Regions from separate parts of the Sphingomonas sp. AAP5 genome, predicted to be linked through region 2. Evidence: predicted binding sites of a transcription regulator. Region 2 holds the regulator's gene; each other region holds the start of a gene.
What was found. Region 2 encodes LexA, which represses DNA repair genes until DNA is damaged. Its sites were predicted from a motif close to GTTCCNCNCTTGTTCT; they were not measured.

Region 1 (3,899 bases), 1.3 Mb from region 2:
CGGCGATGCCGAGGCTGCGGCGCCACGCGAGATCGCGCCGCGCGGGATTGAAGCGTTCGTGATTGACGCCGCGCGACCAGCGCGTGACCGGCGTCGGCACGCCCCAGTCGTGCAGGATCTCGCCCATCATCTGGCTCGGCGCGAGCACTTCGTCGACGCGGCTGTAGAAGCGCTGTTGCGCGCGGATCATCATCGGCACGAGGAACCCGAGCCCGTAATAGCTCATATAGGTCTCGAAGCGCGTATGGTACGAAGCGACGCACGCGATGTCGTGCTTCTCGGCATAAGCGAGCGCCTTGTGGCCGAGCCAGTCGGGCGCCGACAGGTGGATCAGGTTCGGCGCGAACGCCGCCAGATCGCGCCGCACGCGATTGCCCATGCCGCGCGTCAGCTTGTATTCGCCGCGCAGCGGGATCTTGATCGAGGGTGCGCTGACCAGGTCGCCGGTCGGCGGAAAAGCCGGCGTGCGGCTGGTGGGGGCATAGACGCGCACCTTGACGCCGCGGCTCAGCAAATGGCCGACGAGCAAATTGAGCGTCTGGTTCGCACCATCGCGGGTATAGTTATAGTTGCCGCTGAAGAGCGCGACACGGAGATCGGAAGCTTGCATCGGATGGCGCCATAGCGAAGCGCGGGGCGCGTGACTATCTCCTGCACGCCATCGTGGCGCGCCAAAGGAGTTCGCAATGCCCGATCTTTCCGCTTTCCCGATCACCAAGCGCTGGCCGGCACAGCATCCCGAGCGGTTGCAGCTCTATTCGTTGCCGACCCCGAATGGCGTCAAGGTCTCGATCATGCTCGAGGAAACCGGGTTGGCGTACGAGCCGCACCTGGTCGATTTCGCCAAGGACGACCAGAAGACCCCCGAATTTGAATCGCTCAACCCCAATGGCAAGATCCCCGCGATCCTCGATCCCGACGGCCCGGGCGGCACGCCGCTGGCCTTGTTCGAATCGGGCGCGATCCTGCTCTACCTTGCCGAGAAGACCGGCCGGTTCCTGCCGAGCGACCCGGTCGCGCGGCTTCAGGCGATCCAATGGGTGATGTTCCAGATGGGCGGCGTCGGCCCGATGTTCGGCCAGATGGGCTTCTTCGTGAAGTTCGCCGGCAAGGACTTCGAGGACAAGCGCCCGCGCGACCGCTATGTGGCAGAAACCAGGCGATTGCTCGGCGTGATGGATGTCGCGCTCGCCGACAAGCGCTGGTTTGTTGGCGCGGACTATACGATCGCCGATATCGCGATGCTGGGTTGGGTGAACGCGGTTGTCGACTTTTACGGTGCGGGCGCGCTTGTCGGGTTCGACGACTTTGCCAACGTCAAGGCGTGGCTCGCGCGTGGCCTCGCGCGGCCGGCGGTGCAGCGTGGGCTCACCATCCCGGCGCGCGGGTAGCGCTCAGGCGGCGGCGTGGACTTGCGCAAAGCCTTCGAAATAGCCGCGCACGGTCGGGTCGGTGATCGGCGCGACCAGCGTGGCGACGGTTTGGGAAAGCGTCATCGCATCGCCGCCGCCCGTGCCGCCGCGGCTGAAGCCCATCGCCCATTGGCCAAAGGTCGGCGTATCGATTGTCGTGCGCGAGAGGATGACGACGGCGTGGTGGCGCGGATCGGCCTTGATCCTGTTGAAGACCGTCTCGACGGCAGCTTCCGGGCCTTCGAGCGCCTGGAGGAAGCGGCGTCCGCCCGCGACGAGCAGGCCGGTCACGCCGACGGCGGCATTGTTACGGCGTGAGGCGATCAGGATAGCATCGAGTTCCGCCGTCGTGAGCGGGGATCTCGTGCTGCTTATATAGATAAGACGCTGCATGCTTACGCTCCAGATCTGGAACCTCCAATTTCTGCGCAAAGCGCGAAAGAACGGTTAAGATCTCGCGCTACGACATTTTGAAAGCGCATAAGGGTACAGCGTCGGAAAATCTGTTCCCCTCTCGTTCTCCGCTCGCTATGCTCGTCCTATGGCCAAACCTCAAAAACGCTATGTCTGCCAGGCCTGTGGATCGGTGTCGCACCGCTGGCAGGGGCAGTGCGCCGATTGCGCCGAGTGGAACACGCTGGTCGAGGAAGCAGGCGGTGGGACGGTGACGCCGTTCCAGGCCAAGCATAACCTCCAGTCGGGTGGGCGTACGATGACGCTGGTCGGGCTCGATGCCGAGATCGCGCTGCCCGAACGGATGACGTCGGGGATTGCCGAGCTCGACCGCGCGCTTGGCGGTGGCTTTGTCGAGGGATCGGCGACGCTGATCGGCGGCGATCCCGGGATCGGCAAGTCGACGCTGCTGCTCCAGGCGGCGGCGAAGATGGCGCTCGCGGGGCTGAGCGTTGCGTACGTCTCGGGCGAGGAGGCGGCCGACCAGGTCCGCCTGCGCGCGCGACGTCTGGGATTGGGGCACGCGCCGGTCCAGCTCGCCGCGGCGAGTTCGACGCGCGATATCCTGACGACGCTGGGGCAGGGGCAGCCACCCGCCTTGCTGGTGATCGATTCGATCCAGACGATGCACAGTGACCTGATCGAGGGCGCGCCGGGCACCGTCAGCCAGGTACGGGCTTCGGCGCAGGAGTTGATCCGCTTCGCCAAGGAACGCGGGACGGCGGTGGTGCTGGTCGGCCATGTCACGAAGGACGGGTCGATCGCGGGGCCACGCGTGCTCGAACATATGGTCGACACCGTGCTGAGCTTCGAGGGCGAGCGCAGCCACCAATATCGCATCCTGCGCGCGATCAAGAACCGCTTCGGCGGGACCGATGAGATCGGCGTGTTCGCGATGGTCTCGGAAGGCTTGTCCGAAGTCGGCAATCCCTCGGCGCTGTTCCTGACGCAGCGCGACGAGGGGATGACGGGGACGACGGTGTTCCCCGCGCTCGAGGGCACGCGGCCGGTGCTGGTCGAGATCCAGGCGCTCGTCGTACGGCTCGCGAGCGGGGCGACGCCGCGGCGCGCGGTGGTCGGCTGGGACAGCGGGCGGCTGGCGATGGTGCTCGCGGTGCTCGAGGCGCGGTGTGGCCTGAGTTTCTCGTCGAGCGAAGTCTATCTCAACATTGCGGGCGGCTACCGCGTGCAGGATCCGGCGGCCGATCTCGCGGTGGCGGCGGCGTTGATCTCGGCGCTGTCTGAGCGGCCGGTGCCCGCCGATGCGGTGGTGTTCGGCGAGCTTGCGCTGTCAGGCGAAGTCCGGCCGGTCGCGCACGGCGCCTTGCGGCTGAAGGAAGCGGGCAAGCTCGGTTTCGAGCGCGCGTTGCTGCCCGCCGCGGTGCAGGACGACAAGAGCGGGTTGAAGCTGACCGGCTTCCGCACGCTCGGGAGTTTCGTCGAGCATATGCTTGGACGATAGCAGCCCCTCGACTTAACCCATCGCTCGGCGATAAGGCGCGGGGATGCATCTTACCGCGCTCGATATCCTTGTCCTGCTCACCGTTGGCGGATCGGCCACGCTCGGGCTCGTGCGCGGGTTCGTCACCGAAGTGCTCTCGCTGTTCGCCTGGGTGGCGATCGTCTTTGCGCTCAAGCTGTTCCATGTGCCGCTGACGCACGCGCTGACCGGCATGGTCGGCACCACCACGGGCGCTGCGGTGCTCGCCTTTGCGATCCTTGGCGGCGTGACCTATTTCGGCGGGCGGATGGTCGCCAATGCGATCGGTGCGCGCACGCGCGATTCGATCCTCGGGCCGGTCGACCGCGCGCTCGGCTTCGGCTTCGGCGCGCTGAAGGGGCTGATCCTGGCGAGCCTCGCCTTCCTGCTCGTCGTGCTGATGACCGATACGATGAGCGGCGGCCCGACGCACCGGCCCGAATGGCTGACCCAGGCCAAGGTCTATCCGTTGCTCAACACGACCAGCGCGAGCATCGCCGACTTCGTCGACCGTCGGCGCCGTGGCGAGCCGGTGTTCGGCCCGGCCCATGTGC
Region 2 (3,899 bases):
CCTTCACCGCACGAGTCGAGCGGATCGAGCCGCTTGCGGCGCGCGACGTGGTGCGGTTGCGGCTGGCCCCGCTGCACGTGCTCGCGGTGCCCGCGACGCGCGGGCCGGTTCGGCCGTTGCCGACGTTGCCAGCGCATATTCGCGTCAATCTCGTCGATGCCGACGTTCCCGCGGGACTGGTGCCGGGGGCGACGCTGCGGCTCTCGGGGCGGCTGATGCCGCCGCCGCCGCCAGGCGTTCCCGGCGCGTACGACTATGCGCGGACCGCCTGGTTCGACGCGATCGGCGCGACCGGGCGTGGCTTTGCGCCGATCACGATCCTCGCTGGCGGTGGGACAGGCGGCGGCGACCTGCGGCAGCGCCTATCGCAGCATATCCAGGCGAGCGCTGGCGGGGGCGGGGTGGGGGGCATCGCCGCATCGCTCGCGACGGGGGATCAAGGCGGGATCCCGCTCGCCGACAATGAGGCGATGCGCCGATCCGGGCTCGCGCATTTGCTCTCGGTGAGCGGTCTGCATATCACCGCGGCGGTCGGCGCGGTGATGCTGCTGGTCGCGCGCTTGCTCGCGCTCAGCCCGTGGATCGCGCTGAAGACGCGCGTTCCGTTGATCGCGGCGGGCGCGGGGGCGCTCGCGGCGATCGGCTACACGCTGCTGACCGGGGCCGAGGTGCCGACGATCCGCTCGTGCGTCGCGGCGTTGCTCGTGCTGGTCGCTTTGGCGCTGGGCCGGCAGGCGCTGACGCTGCGGCTGGTCGCGGCGGGGGCGATCGTGGTGCTGTTGCTATATCCCGAGGCGCTCGCCGGACCAAGTTTTCAGCTGTCGTTCGCGGCGGTCGCGGCGATCGTCTCGCTCAACGAGCATCCGCAGTTGCGCGTGTGGTTCGGGCCGCGCGAGCAGACGCGACTGGCGCGGATCGCGCGGGAACTGGCGTCGCTGCTGCTGACCGGGATCGTCGTCGAGCTCGCTTTGCTGCCGATCGCGCTGTTCCACTTCCACAAAGCGGGGATTTACGGCGCGGTCGCCAATATCGTCGCGATCCCGCTGACGACGTTCGTGACGATGCCGTGCGAGGCGCTGGCGTTGCTGTTCGATACGGTGGGGGCGGGGCTGCCGTTCTGGTGGCTGACGGCGCGCTCGCTCGATCTGCTGTTGTGGATTGCGCACATGACCGCGGCGGTGCCGGGCTCGGTCGCGCCGCTGCCGGCGATGCCCGGCGCCGCTTACGCGCTGATGGTGGTGGGCGGATTGTGGATCGGCCTGTGGCGCACGCGCTGGCGGCGGCTAGGGGCGCTGCCGCTAGCGATCGGCTTGGCATGGGCGCTGCCGACCCCGGCGCCCGATCTGATCGTCACCGGAGACGGTCGGCACGTCGCGATCCGCACCTCGGCGGGCGACGTGGCTTTGCTGCGCGACCGGACCGGGGACTATACCGCCGACATGCTCGCCGAGAATGGCGGGATCGCTGCGCTCCCGGTATTGATGTCCGAGCAGCACGAGGCGCGCTGCAGCCGCGACCTCTGCCTGATGACGCGGACCGTCGCAGGGCGACAGTGGCGCATCCTGGCGACGCGCAGCGCGTATCATGTCCCGACGCTCGACCTCGTCGCGGCGTGTGCCGGCGCCGACATCGTGATCAGCGAGCGGCGCTTGCCGCGCCATTGCGTTCCGCAGTGGCTGCGGCTCGACCGCGAGACGCTGGCGCAAACCGGCGGCGTTGCGATCGCTTTGGCATCGCATTCGGTGCGGACCGTTCGCCATCCGGGCGACCGGCATCCGTGGATCGCGGCGCCGGAGGGCGACGCTGGTCGGCGGCGGTGGGTTGGCCGGATGCGTTGGCGCGCTCGATTGTCGGGGAGGGCTGGGGCAGCAGTAACGGACGGGAAACGATAGGGCGGGGTGGCCTTGCGGCTTCCCCCAAATACCGGAAGATCCTCGGGACGTTCCCGCATCTTGGAGCCTTCACGCCGTGGCTGACCAACCGATCAAAGGGCCCGCATCGTACTTTCCATCGATCGAGAAGACCTATGGCCGTCCGATCGCAGAGTGGCAGGCGCTGGTGCGCGAGCGTTTGCCGGAAAAACACATGGCGCTCGTCACCATGCTGAAAACCGAGCATGGCATGGGCCACGGCCACGCCAACGCGATCGTCGCTCACACCCTTGCCGAGCACAAAGACTGAGCCGCTCGATCGCTCGCCGCGCGACCCTCAAGCGCGACGGTCGATCACGCCGACCGTGGCTCAGTCGTACCGGCGCAACAGCCCGGCGAGCTTGCCCTGCACGCGCACCTGGGCTGGGGCATAACGCTGCGGATCATAGGCGCGGTTGGCCGGATCGAGCCGCACCATCGCACCTTCGCGGCGGAAGAATTTCAGCGTCGCCTCGCTCTCTTCGATCAAAGCCACGACGATCTCGCCGTCGCGCGCGACATCCTGGCGCTTGATCAGCGCATAGTCGCCATCGAGGATGCCCGCCTCGACCATCGAATCGCCCGACACCTCGAGCGCATAATGCTCGCCATTGCCGAGCAAAGCCGCGGGGACCGAGAGCATCGACGCGCCCTCGAACGCCTCGATCGGGACGCCTGCCGCGATCCGGCCGTGCAGCGGGATTTCGATCACGTCGTTGGCAGGCTGTGGTGCTGCACGCGAAGCGGCGGCGGGGGCCGCCTTGGTCGGGGTCTTGATTCCACGCTCGGGCATCTTGAGCACTTCGAGCGCCCGCGCGCGGTTGGGCAGGCGGCGGATGAACTGGCGTTCCTCGAGCGCGCTGATCAAGCGATGGACGCCCGACTTCGACTTGAGGTCGAGCGCTTCCTTCATTTCCTCGAAGGACGGCGATACCCCGGTCTCGTCGAGCCGGTCGTTGATGAAGCAAATCAACTCATGCTGCTTGCGGGTAAGCATCGCGCGGCCCTTTCGTCGGAACAGACGACGAACCTATACGGAACGAAAAATCGCCCGTCAAGCGATGCTGTCACCGTCCGGCGCAGATATCCTGCGAGTCGCTGGTCGCACTCCCCGCGATGCCGCAGAGCTTTTCGATACATGCGTCATGGTCAATGTTGGTGCCCTGCAGCCCCCCGCGAAACGCGCTGGCCAGCGCGAGCCCGACATTGTGGAAGGGTGCGCCGATCCGGCGATCGACGCGCCGCGGCGGCGGGGTGCCGTAATCGGGCGTCGGGGCGGGCGGCGGGGTGCCGATCGCGCTGACCGGGAGCGCGAGCGCGGCGACATGGCCTGCCGAAATCAGCGTGTGGAAGTGCGTGCGCACCGCTTCGGTTGCGTTCACGAGCAGCCGCCCGATCTGGGCGTCATCCGCGTCGGCCGCGGCGCCGGCGCGGGGTGCGCCATGGTCCAGCCGCCGAATTCGAGGGGGCGAATATGGCGGTGCTGGAGGACGGTCGGCGCATGATGACGCGGGTCGGCGAGGATGCGGGCGAACGTCGCCATGACGCTCATGCGCGAACGCTCGAGCACTTGCAGCAAGCTGCGACCATCCGACCATCGCAGCCCGGTGATCCTGTCGAGCGCGGTATTATGCCGCGATTGTTCGAGGATGCCGGCAAGGTCGGCCGTGACGCTCGAAAGGGTGTTCCCGCTGACATAAAGGATTTGCCGCATGCCCTTGTGTCCTTCTCGTGAGGGCCGGGGCTAGGGGGGTGTCGGCAGCCTGTCGTTGCGGTGGATCGTGTATCGGTATCGTATCCTGAATCAGGTGCGCACTGTCGTTGACGATCGCGCCGTGGTCGGCGTCGTGCAGGCCCCGGTGCAACTCGAAAGCCACAGCCAGTCGACAAAGCAGACGTGGCGGCACACCTGTCATAATCGCGTCACAATACCGACCTAGCCGCGCGGTCGGGGTCACACCGCACCACGCAGGAGCGCGGACGCGTCGC
Region 3 (3,899 bases), 850 kb from region 2:
CGTCATCCCAGCGCAGGCTGGGATCTCGTGCGGCACGCGCGCGCTCGGGAACAGGGAGACCCCAGCTTGCGCTGGGGTGACGTGGGGGGCGCTCATGCTTTCCGCGCCCATGGCCGGCCGCTCGCGGTCTCCTCGGCGATCATTTGCGCCTGTTGTTCGCGCAAATGCCACGGCATTTCCTCGAACACGCCGTCGAACAGCGTATCGAGCGGCTGGTGCAGGCCGTGGCCGAGCACGCCGTTGGTCTCGGCCTGCTTTTGCGCGGCCTTGACCTGCTCGGCCAATTCCTTGTCCTGCGCCGCATGCCGCTCGTCGTCCCATTCGCCGAGCGCGATGAGATGGTCCTTCAATCGCTTGATCGGATCGCCGAGCGGCCACGCGGTCGGCTCGCCAGCCGAGCGATATTGCCCCGGATCGTCTGAGGTCGAATGCCCTTCGGCGCGATAGGTGAAATGCTCGATCAGCGTGGGCCCCTGATTGGTCCGCGCGCGCTCGGCCGCCCACAAGGTCGCGGCATAGACCGCGAGCGCATCGTTGCCGTCGACGCGCAGGCCGGCGATGCCATAGCCGACCGCGCGCGCCGCGAAGGTCGTCGATTCGGCGCCGGCGAAGCCAGAGAAGCTCGAGATCGCCCACTGATTGTTGACGACGTTGAAGATCACCGGCGCGCGGTAGACGCTGGCGAAGGTGCAAGCCGAGTGGAAATCACCCTCGGCGGTCGATCCGTCGCCGCACCAGGTCGCGGCGATCCGCGTGTCGCCCTTGGCGGCGCTCGCCATCGCCCAGCCGACGGCTTGCGGATATTGCGTCGTGAGGTTGCCCGAGATCGAGAAGAAGCCCGCTTCCTTGACCGAATACATGATCGGCAGCTGCTTGCCCTGCAGTCGGTCGGCGGTGTTCGAATAGATCTGGTTCATCATGTCGACCATCGACCAGCCGCGCGCGATCAGCAGGCCCTGCTGGCGGTACGACGGGAAGCACATGTCTTCATAATCGAGCGCATGCGCGGCAGCGACCGAGACCGCCTCCTCGCCGGTGCACTTCATGTAGAAGCTCGTCTTGCCTTGGCGCTGCGCGCGAAACATGCGCTCGTCGAACGCGCGGACCAACGCCATGCTGCGCAGCATCGCGCGCAGCGTATCGGGCGAGAGGCGCGGATTCCACGGGCCGACCGCCTGGCCTTCGTCGTCGAGCACGCGCACCAGATCGAACGCGAGATCGATGAACGTGTCGGCCGCATCCGCCGGATCGGGGCGGCGCGCCTTGCCCGCGGGCGGGATCGGCACCTGCGTGAAATCGACCGCATCGCCCGGCCGGAACTTGGGTTCGGGCACGTACAGCGACAACGGCGCAAGATTGGGCTTCAAATGATCGGGGACTCGCTCGGTCGCCATATACTCTCCACAACGCGTGCCTGGCTTGTGACCGACAGGCGGAATCGTTCTTCGAGCCTTGTTATAAAATTTCAACGCGCTTGGCGAGGGGGCGTTTTGCGCGGAATGCGACGACCCGTCGCGCGGGGATGACGGACCAGCTTGACTCTGCAGCGACAAAGAGAACAAAATAGGAACGATGCTTCAAGTGAGTCGTGCCCGTGTCCTGTCCTGCCATCATCGCCGAGCTTCGCGAAAGCCTCAAGAAGGTGGAAAGCGACGGGCTGCGTCGGCGCCCGGTGCTGCCTTTCGGGATCGGGCCGATCGACGAACGGCTCGCGCCGGGCGGACTGCGGCTCGATTCGCTCCACGAGATTTCCGCGGCGAGCCCTGCGCCGTCGGACGATGCGGCGGCGACGCTGTTCATGGCGGGGATCGCGGCGCGTGCCTGGGGGCCGGTGCTGTGGGTGGTGCGACGGCGCGACCTGTTCGCACCGGGGCTCTACCAGGCGGGTCTTGCGCCGGGGCGGCTGATCTATGCCGAGGCGGGCGACGATGCCGAGCTGCTCGCGCTGATGGAGGAGGGCCTGCGGCATCGCGGGCTCGGCGCGGTGGTCGGCGAGGTCAAGCGCGCGGCGATGCCCAATACGCGGCGGCTGCAGCTTGCCGCCGAGGGCGGGAAGACGATCGCCTTGTTGATGAAACGCCATGCGCGGGAGGGTGGCAATCCGCTCGCCGTGCCCTCGGCGGCGATGACGCGCTGGCGGATCGCCTCGGCGCCCTCCGCACCGCTGCCGGTCGGCGATGCAGGCGTCGGGCGAGCGCGCTGGCAGGTGGAGCTAGTCCGCCAACGCGGCGGCGAATCCGCCGATTGGATGATGGAGGCATGCGATGAAACGGGTCGCCTCGCTCTACCTGCCCGACTGGTCGATCGAACGGCTGGCGCAGGCCGAGCGCTCAGCCGCGCCGCTTGAGGGCGCCAGCGTAGATCCGCAGGGCCTCGCCGAGGCCGTCGCGCGCGAGCAGGCGGTGGCGTGCTCGGTGCCGCGCGGTGGCGGCTGGCGGCCTGGCGCGCGCTGGGCACGGAGCGGCGAGGCCGACGCGAACGCGCGCACGTGCCGCGCCGCGCGCTTGAGCGAAGCCGCGCCGCATCCCTTCAAGGCGATGCCGCCCGACGAGGGGCGAGCGGTGGTGTGGGATGCGCGCAAGGCCGGCGTCGAGCGCGCCGCGTCTCCCCTCACTGGAATGGAGGGGCTGGGGGTGGATCGGTCTAAGGAGAGGGCCGGCGCCGCCACGGGCAGACCCACCCCCGCCCCAGCGCCGGGTCGGCCATGCCCCCAGCATGATCTGAACAGCGCGGGGCGCTGTTCACCCGACGCTCTTCCAGGGAGCGGAGGAAAAGCACCAGCGCCTGCCCCGTGCCCCCCCCTCCGTCACCCCGGCCTTGTGCCGGGGTCCACGCCTCCACTCGGGCGGCAGGGTGCGGTAACGGGTGGACCCCGGCACAAGGCCGGGGTGACGAACGGCGGTGTGGCAGAATCGCCCCCGCCGCCCCGCATTACCTCGCTCCAATCCGGCAACCAGCTCGTCATCGCCGCCGCCTGCCCCGCCGCGCGCGCGCTCGGGCTCGCGCCGGGCATGGCGGTGACGCAGGCGCGCGCGCTGGTGCCCGAGCTCGACATTCGCCCCGCCGACCCCGCGGGCGACCGCGCCGCGTTGCTTCGGCTGGCGACGCTTGCCGCGCGGCGCTGGTGCCCGGTGGTGATGCCGTCGGGCGAGGACGGACTGTTCCTCGATATCAGCGGCGTCGCGCATCTGTTCGGCGGCGAAGCACAAATGGCGCGGCGGATCGTGCGCATCCTCGCCCGGCTCGGCTTCACTGCGCGCGTCGCGGTGGCGGATACGCCGGGCGCGGCGTGGGCGCTCGCGCGGTTTGCGGTCTCGCCTGCCCCTACCCCCCGTCACCCCCGCGAAAGCGGGGGCCCCGCTTCTTTTTCGAAGGTCGGACAGCAGCGGGATCCCCGCTTTCGCGGGGATGACGGAATATTGGTCTGCCCGCCCGCCGCCCATATCGACGCGCTCGCCCCCCTCCCCACCCGCGCGCTCCGGCTCGACAGCCGCGCGATCGAGCTGCTCAAGCGGCTCGGCATCGAGACGATCGGCCAGCTCGCCGCGCTCCCGCGCGCGCCGCTCGCGCGGCGTTTCGGCGGCGCGCTCGTCGCGCGGCTCGACCAGGCGACCGGGCGGCTCCCCGAACCGCTCGACCCCGTGCCCGTGCCCGAGCCGATCGGCGTGGTGCAGCGCTTCGCCGAACCGATCGCCACCGCCGAGGCGATCGAACATTGGCTCGGCCAGCTGATGCCACGGCTCGTCACCGCACTCGGCCAGGCCGGGCTCGGCGCGCGGGCGGTCGAGCTCGTCGCCGACCGGATCGACGGCGTGCCGCAGCGACTGCGGATCGGCCTCGCCCGCCCGACGCGCGACGGCGCGCACCTGCTGCGGCTGACGCTGCGGCGGATCGAGGAG

Region 1: a site for LexA is predicted at 1,918-1,933, ahead of radA (DNA repair protein RadA). Genes of this name have one in related genera too.
Region 3: a site for LexA is predicted at 1,556-1,571, ahead of E2E30_RS17950 (ImuA family protein). Genes of this name have one in related genera too.

The regions. Positions count from the first base shown of each region.
Region 1 covers NZ_CP037913.1:1,984,862-1,988,760, reverse strand. The annotation lists gene E2E30_RS09175 (glycosyltransferase family 4 protein) at 1-610, opposite strand, end outside; gene E2E30_RS09170 (glutathione binding-like protein) at 687-1,391, shown strand; gene E2E30_RS09165 (BLUF domain-containing protein) at 1,395-1,805, opposite strand; gene radA (DNA repair protein RadA) at 1,954-3,327, shown strand; gene E2E30_RS09155 (CvpA family protein) at 3,371-3,899, shown strand, end outside.
Region 2 covers NZ_CP037913.1:714,728-718,626, forward strand. The annotation lists gene E2E30_RS03250 (ComEC/Rec2 family competence protein) at 1-1,892, shown strand, start outside; gene E2E30_RS03255 (DUF4287 domain-containing protein) at 1,969-2,181, shown strand; gene lexA (transcriptional repressor LexA) at 2,242-2,907, opposite strand; gene E2E30_RS03265 (hypothetical protein) at 2,978-3,292, opposite strand; gene E2E30_RS03270 (BLUF domain-containing protein) at 3,289-3,624, opposite strand.
Region 3 covers NZ_CP037913.1:3,854,711-3,858,609, reverse strand. The annotation lists gene E2E30_RS17955 (thiamine pyrophosphate-dependent enzyme) at 93-1,394, opposite strand; gene E2E30_RS17950 (ImuA family protein) at 1,643-2,347, shown strand; gene E2E30_RS17945 (DNA polymerase Y family protein) at 2,265-3,899, shown strand, end outside.